2 regions of the Streptomyces sp. IBSNAI002 genome follow, and region 1 is predicted to be linked to the other one. Evidence: riboswitches for the same ligand, from Rfam matches in the RefSeq annotation. Region 1 holds a riboswitch; the other holds the start of a gene.
What was found. A riboswitch is a leader RNA that binds a small molecule or an ion and turns the genes downstream of it on or off. The one in region 1 is predicted to bind ZMP and ZTP.

Region 1 (3,391 bases):
GGCGGTGGCGCCGGCCACCATGACCGTCTGAGCCGGAGCGTCGTCCTCGTCGTCGTCGGACAGGACGAAGCCCTGGGTGCCCCCGGCCTTGGGGGCCTCCTCCTCGGCCTCGTCCGCGAGGTCCTCGGCTGCCCAGTCCTCGCCCTCGACCGCGGGGGTCTCGCCCTCGTCGGCGTCCTTGGCGCTGGTCTTCTTCGCCGCCGTCTTCTTGGTGGCGGTCTTCTTGGCGGCGGTCGCCGTCTTCTTGACCGTCCGCTTCTTCGGCTCGGCGGCGGCCTCGGCCGCCGCCTCGTCCTCGGTGGCGGAGGCCGACGGAGCGGATATCGCCGCAGCGGTGGCCGGGGGTGCGGCGGCCGAGGTCTTGCGCGCGCCGATGGGGCGCGGCGCCGCGGTCGCCTTCTTGGCCACGGTGCGGGCCGGAGCGGCGGCTGCCTTGCGGGGCTTCTTGGCAGCAGCCTTCGTGGCGGGGGCGGCGCTGACGTGGAGGGCGACACCCTCCTCGTCCAGGACCTGGTTCAGGCTGCGCAGGACCCGCTTCCACTGGTCCACCGGGATGCGGCCGGCCTCGAAGGCCTGGCGCACGTCGTCACCGTTGATGTGACCCTGCTCGCGGCCGCGCTCGACGAGCGCGACGAGGGCCTCGGATTCGGCGATCTCCGGAGGGAACGTACGGGACGGGCTGAGCGACACAAGGAGCCTCTCGTTGCGAACAGAAAAAGGGTGGGCGGGACATCATCGCGCGAACTCGGGAAACAGACCCGAGGGGGGTCTGTATTCCGGGGCCGCGCGAGGACGCCTGTCGGTTCATCGCATGCCCGAGTCGATTCGTTACGCGCTGAATTGAGTGACCTGCGCCACGCTGTGGCCGCGCAACCTATCCGCGCGGGATCCGTCCGCCCCCGATCGTCAGCCCGTTTTGCGGGCTTCGACGAGGAAGCGGGCGGTGTGCGCGACGAACGGGCCCTCGCGTTCGATCCGTTCGTGCAGCTCGCGCAACCGCTCCCGGTACTGCCCGACCGTGAAGCCGGGCACCATCCAGATCACCTTCCGCAGAAAGTAGATCACGGCTCCGATGTCGTGGAACTCCGTGCGCAGCCGCTCCGAGCGCAGATCGACGATTTCGAGGCCGGCCCCGGCGGCGTCGCGCACGGCGTCGTCGGGGTGCCGGCCGCGCCGGACCTCCTCCGGCTGCGGGCCGAGGAAGTACTCGACCAGCTCGAAGACGCTCGCCGGACCGACCTGCTGGGACAGGTAGGTGCCGCCGGGCCGCAGGACCCGCGCGATCTCGTCCCACCAGACGGTCACCGGGTGCCGGCTGGCGACCAGCTCGAAGGCCTCGTCGCCGAAGGGCAGCGGCGGCTCGTCGGCGTCGGCGACCACCACCGCGCCCAGCGGGTGCAGCAGCCGGGTCGCCCGCTCGATGTTCGGCGGCCAGGACTCGGTGGCCGCCGTCAGCGGGGGCAGCGGGCCCGCGCCCGCGAGCACCTCACCGCCGCCCGTCTGGATGTCCAGGGCGGACCGGACCCGGGCGAGGCGCTGCGCGAGCAGCCGCTGGTAGCCCCAGGACGGGCGCTGCTCGGTGGCCCGGCCGTCGAGCCACGAGAAGTCCCAGCCGTCCACGGAGACCTCTTCGGCCTCGGCGACGAGATGGTCGAAAGTACGCGTCATGTCTGGATCGTCCCAGGTCGGACGCCGGTCAACCACCGGATTGCCCGACCGTCGACTACAGTGGGCGGCGGGCCGTGACTGGCGTTCGGGTGGATCACCACCGGGGAGCGGCCCGCGTACGTCTCGTACGCCGACTGCCGCGCGCCTGGGCGAACCGCGATCCGCAGCGACGTTCAGGAGACCCCGTGACGACCGCCCAGACCTCCTCCGCCCCCTCCGACGGAACGGCCGCCGAGACGGCCACGGCGCGGCTGATGGACGGCACCGCCCTCGCCCGCCGCATCTCGGAGGAGACCGCCGCCCACGCCGCCCGGCTCACCGAGCGCACCGGCACCGCGCCCTGTCTCGCGACCGTGCTGGTCGGTGAGGACCCCGCCTCCGTCACGTACGTGCGCATGAAGCAGAACCGTTGCGCCAAGGCCGGCATCACCTCCCGCCACGTGGAGCTGCCGGCCGAGACCACCACCGGGGAACTGGTCGCCACCCTCACCCGGCTCTCCGAGGACCCGGAGATCAGCGGCATCCTGCTCCAGCACCCCGTCCCGCACCACATCGACGAGCGCGCCGCCTTCGAGGCCATCGCCCCGGGCAAGGACGTCGACGGGGTCACCATGCATTCCTTCGCCGCCATGGGCTTCGGCCTGCCCGGGTTCGTCTCGTGCACCCCCGGCGGCATCATGCGCCTGCTCGCCGCCTACGACGTGGACCTCACCGGAAAGCACGCCGTGGTCGTCGGCCGCAGCGCGATCCTGGGCAAGCCGGCCGGCATGCTGCTGCTCGAGCAGAACGCCACCGTCACCTACTGCCACTCCCGCACCCGCGACCTCCCCTCGATCGTGCGCCAGGCGGACGTGCTGGTCGCCGCCGTGGGCAAGGCCGAATTCATCCGCGGCGAGGACATCAAGCCGGGCGCGGTGGTCCTGGACGCCGGGTACAACGAGGGCAACGTCGGCGACGTGCACTTCGAGTCCGCCGCCGCCCGCGCCTCGCTGATCACGCCGGTACCGGGCGGGGTCGGCCCGATGACCATCGCCGTGCTGCTGGAGCAGACCGTCCGGGCCGCCGCCGCGCAGGCCGGGCTGGACCTCGCGGACCTCTGACCCGCCCCGCACCCCCCTCCGTACGGCGAACGCCCCGGGCCCTTCGGTCCGGGGCGTCGCGTTTCCCCCGGTAAGGGGCCGAAGGACCGATCCCCGCACCCGGGCCGCGGCGCTGCACTGGGGAGGTGAACGGACCGACGGATACGCAGACGCAGCAGCCCCGGAGCCCGAAGCGGCACCCGCGCGGGCTCGCCACCCTCGTCCTCGCCGAGCTGTGGGAGCGCTTCAGCCTCTACGGCATGGTCGCGATCCTCGTGCACTTCCTGGCGGCCTCCCGGAGCCACGGCGGCATGGGCCTCCACGAGGGCACCGCGGAGGCGGTGGAGGGGGTCTACATGGCCATGATCTCGCTCCTGGCGCTGCCCGGCGGCTGGATCGCCGACCGCTTCCTCGGGGCTCGCCGGGCCGTCCTGTGGGGCGGTGTGGTGATCATGGCCGGGCACGTCCTGATGGCCTTCCCGCAGCCCGCCCTCGTCTGGCCCGGCCTGGTCCTCATCGTCATCGGCACCGGCCTGCTCAAGCCCAACATCTCCGCCCTCGTCGGCCGCCTCTACGCCGCCGACGACGACCAGCGCCGCGACGCCGGCTACTCGATCTTCTACATGGGCATCAACCTCGGCGCG
Region 2 (3,391 bases), 1.6 Mb from region 1:
CGACTTCGACGGCAACCGGGTGGTGCTCGGCGCATGGGTCGTCGAGGACGAGGCGGCGGGGCTCGGCATCCGCGAATCGGCAGGGCCGGTCACGGACGAGTACGCCCGCTTCCTGCCCCACGTCATCCTCTAGGGGTCCGGCCGCTACGCGGACAGGACCGCGCGGAGCTGCTCCAGACCCCAGTCCAGGTCCTCCTTGCCGATCACCAGCGGCGGGGCGATCCGGATGGTGGACCCGTGGGTGTCCTTCACCAGGACGCGCCGCTCCATCAGCTTCTCGGAGATCTCCCGGCCGGTCCCGCGCGAGGGGTCGATGTCCACGCCCGCCCACAGCCCCCGCCCCCGTACGGCGGTCACCGCGCCCCCGCCGACCAGCAGGTTCAGCTCCCGGTGCAGGTGGTCGCCGAGCTCGGTGGCGCGCTGCTGGTACTCGCCGGTCTTCAGCATCGCGACGACCTCCAGGCCGACGGCGCAGGCCAGCGGGTTGCCGCCGAAGGTCGACCCGTGCTCGCCCGGCCGGAACACGCCGAGCACGTCCCGGTCCGCGACCACGGCCGAGACGGGCACCACCCCGCCGCCGAGCGCCTTGCCCAGGATGTACACGTCGGGGACGACCTCCTCGTGGTCGCAGGCGAAGGTCCGGCCGGTGCGGCCCAGCCCGGACTGGATCTCGTCCGCCATGAACAGGACGTTCCGCTCGCGCGTGAGCTCCCGTACGCCGCTCAGGTACCCGGCGGGCGGCACCAGCACCCCCGCCTCGCCCTGGACCGGCTCCAGCAGGACGGCGACGGTGTTCTCGGTGACGGCGTGGGCCAGCGCGGTGAGGTCCCCGTAGGGGACGATCTCGAAGCCCGGCGTGTACGGGCCGAAGTGGTCGCGCGCCTCGTGGTCCGTGGAGAAGGAGACGATCGTCGTCGTACGGCCGTGGAAGTTGTCGGCGGCGACCACGATCTTGGCGTGGCCGTCCGGCACCCCCTTGACCTCGTACCCCCACTTGCGGGCCGTCTTCACGGCGGTCTCCACGGCTTCCGCGCCCGTGTTCATGGGCAGCACCATGTCCTTGCCGCACAGCGAGGCGAGTTCGGTGCAGAAGTCGGCGAAGCGGTCGTGGAAGAAGGCGCGCGAGGTGAGCGTGACGCGGTCCAGCTGGGCGCGGGCGGCGTCGAGCAGGCGGCGGTTGCCGTGCCCGAAGTTCAGCGCCGAGTAGCCGGCGAGCATGTCCAGATACCGGCGGCCCTCCACGTCGGTCATCCACGCGCCGTCCGCGGTCGCGACGACGACGGGCAGCGGGTGGTAGTTGTGCGCGCTGTGCGCGTCGGCGGAGCGGATGGCATCAGCAGTTGTCGACACGGGGTCTCCGATCGTCCGTCAGGCCTGTGACGAGGGTGGCGTCACTTTCCATCCTCGCTCGCCGAGGGGACGGAGAAACCTTTCTCGTGGCGCGCCCGCTAAGGTGGGCGGTACGCACGGCGACTGGCGTACGGAGAACGGACTCCGGGGGAGTCGTGCGCGCTCGACCGCTGACAGGGCCGCTCGCCTGGGCCTCGCGGGGTACCGATCACATCGACCCCGGAGGAGCCCGCCATGTCCGCGAGCCGCCATCCCGCCCTTTTCGCGACCGACCCCGAACTGGCCTCGTTCGTCGCGGCGGAGGAAACGCTGCAGGCCGAGACCCTGCGCCTGATCCCCAGCGAGAACTACGTGTCCGCCGCCGTCCTCGAGGCGTCCGGCACGGTGCTGCAGAACAAGTACAGCGAGGGCTACCCGGGCCGCCGCTACTACGAGGGCCAGCAGAACATCGACCGGGTCGAGGCGCTGGCCGTCGAGCGGGCGAAGGGCCTGTTCGGGGTGGACCACGCCAACGTCCAGCCGTACTCCGGCTCGCCCGCGAACCTGGCCGTCTACCTGGCCTTCGCGAAGCCGGGCGACACGGTGATGGGCATGGCCCTGCCGATGGGCGGGCACCTGACGCACGGCTGGGGGGTCTCGGCGACGGGCTCCTGGTTCCGGGGCGTGCAGTACGGCGTACGCGCCGACACCGGCCTGATCGACTACGACGCGGTGCGCGACCTCGCCCTCGCCGAGCGACCGAAGATCATCTTCTGTGGCGGTACGGCCCTTCCGCGCACGATCGACTTCGCGGCGTTCGCCTCGATCGCCGAGGAGGCGGGCTCGGTCCTCGTCGCGGACGTGGCCCACATCGCGGGCCTGATCGCGGGCGGGGCGCACCCGTCCCCGGCGGGGCACGTGGACGTGATCTCCACGACCACGCACAAGACGCTGCGGGGGCCGCGCGGGGCGATGCTGATGTGCCGCGAGGAGCACGCGAAGGCCATCGACAAGGCGGTGTTCCCGGGGCTGCAGGGCGGGCCGCACAACCAGACGACGGCCGGTATCGCGGTGGCGCTGCACGAGGCGGCGCAGCCGGCCTTCACCGCGTACGCGCACGCGGTGGTGGCCAACGCCAAGGCCCTGGCCGAGGCCCTGCTGGCGCGGGGCTTCGACCTGGTGTCGGGCGGTACGGACAACCACCTGATCCTGATCGACCTCACCTCGCGGGGCGTGCCCGGGAAGGTGGCGGCCAAGGCGCTCGACCGCGCGGGGATCGTGGTGAACTACAACACGGTGCCGTTCGACCCGCGCAAGCCGTTCGACCCGTCGGGGATCCGGATCGGGACGCCGTCGCTGACGTCGCGCGGGCTCGGTGCCGGGCACATGGCGCAGGTCGCGGAGTGGATCGCGCGGGTGGTCGACGCGGCGGGCAAGGCGGACGAGGCCGCGCTGGGCGCGGTGCGCGCCGAGGTCGCGAACCTGATGGCGGCCCACCCGGCCCCGGGCCTCCCGCTGTCCTGACGCCCGAGGTGCGGGGACCGGGGCTCCGCCCGCGGTCCCCGCACCTCCCCCGCCGGGGAAAGCGGTCGCTTGGCCGGGGCGGGATCCGGACGGAGCGCTACCGCCGGGTACCGGGGCACGGTGCGGGAACGGGCCGCGCGTCCCGGAGGGATCCGGCCGGCGGCGGGCCCGAGCCCGCCCCCGCACCTGAGAGAATGAAGCCATGGCTTCTGATCGTCCTCGCGCGCTCTCCGGCATCCAGCCCACCTCCGGCTCGTTCCACCTCGGGAACTACCTCGGAGCCATCCGGCAGTACGTCGCCCTCCAGGAGACGCACGACGCGTTCTACATGGTCGTCGACCTGCACGCGATCACCATGCCGCAGGATCCGAAGGAACTGCGCGCGAACACCCGCCTCTCCGCCGCGCAGCTGCTCGCCGCCGGCCTGGACCCCGAGCGCTGCACGCTCTTCATCCAGAGCCACGTGCCCGAGCACGCCCAGCTCGGCTGGGTCATGAACTGCATCACCGGCTTCGGCGAGGCCAGCCGGATGACCCAG

Region 2: linked by a shared signal. The riboswitch ahead of glyA (serine hydroxymethyltransferase) and the one ahead of ACTVZO_RS32485 (bifunctional 5,10-methylenetetrahydrofolate dehydrogenase/5,10-methenyltetrahydrofolate cyclohydrolase) in region 1 are both predicted to bind ZMP and ZTP.

Annotation. Positions count from the first base shown of each region.
Region 1 covers NZ_JBQPXG010000002.1:6,882,303-6,885,693, forward strand. Annotated here, with positions in the region: gene ACTVZO_RS32475 (RNA polymerase sigma factor) at 1-690, opposite strand, end outside; gene ACTVZO_RS32480 (class I SAM-dependent methyltransferase) at 907-1,668, opposite strand; ZMP/ZTP riboswitch at 1,733-1,826, shown strand; gene ACTVZO_RS32485 (bifunctional 5,10-methylenetetrahydrofolate dehydrogenase/5,10-methenyltetrahydrofolate cyclohydrolase) at 1,923-2,768, shown strand; gene ACTVZO_RS32490 (peptide MFS transporter) at 2,894-3,391, shown strand, end outside.
Region 2 covers NZ_JBQPXG010000002.1:5,291,413-5,294,803, forward strand. Annotated here, with positions in the region: gene ACTVZO_RS25670 (glutathionylspermidine synthase family protein) at 1-133, shown strand, start outside; gene rocD (ornithine--oxo-acid transaminase) at 145-1,350, opposite strand; ZMP/ZTP riboswitch at 1,460-1,550, shown strand; gene glyA (serine hydroxymethyltransferase) at 1,585-2,853, shown strand; gene trpS (tryptophan--tRNA ligase) at 3,056-3,391, shown strand, end outside.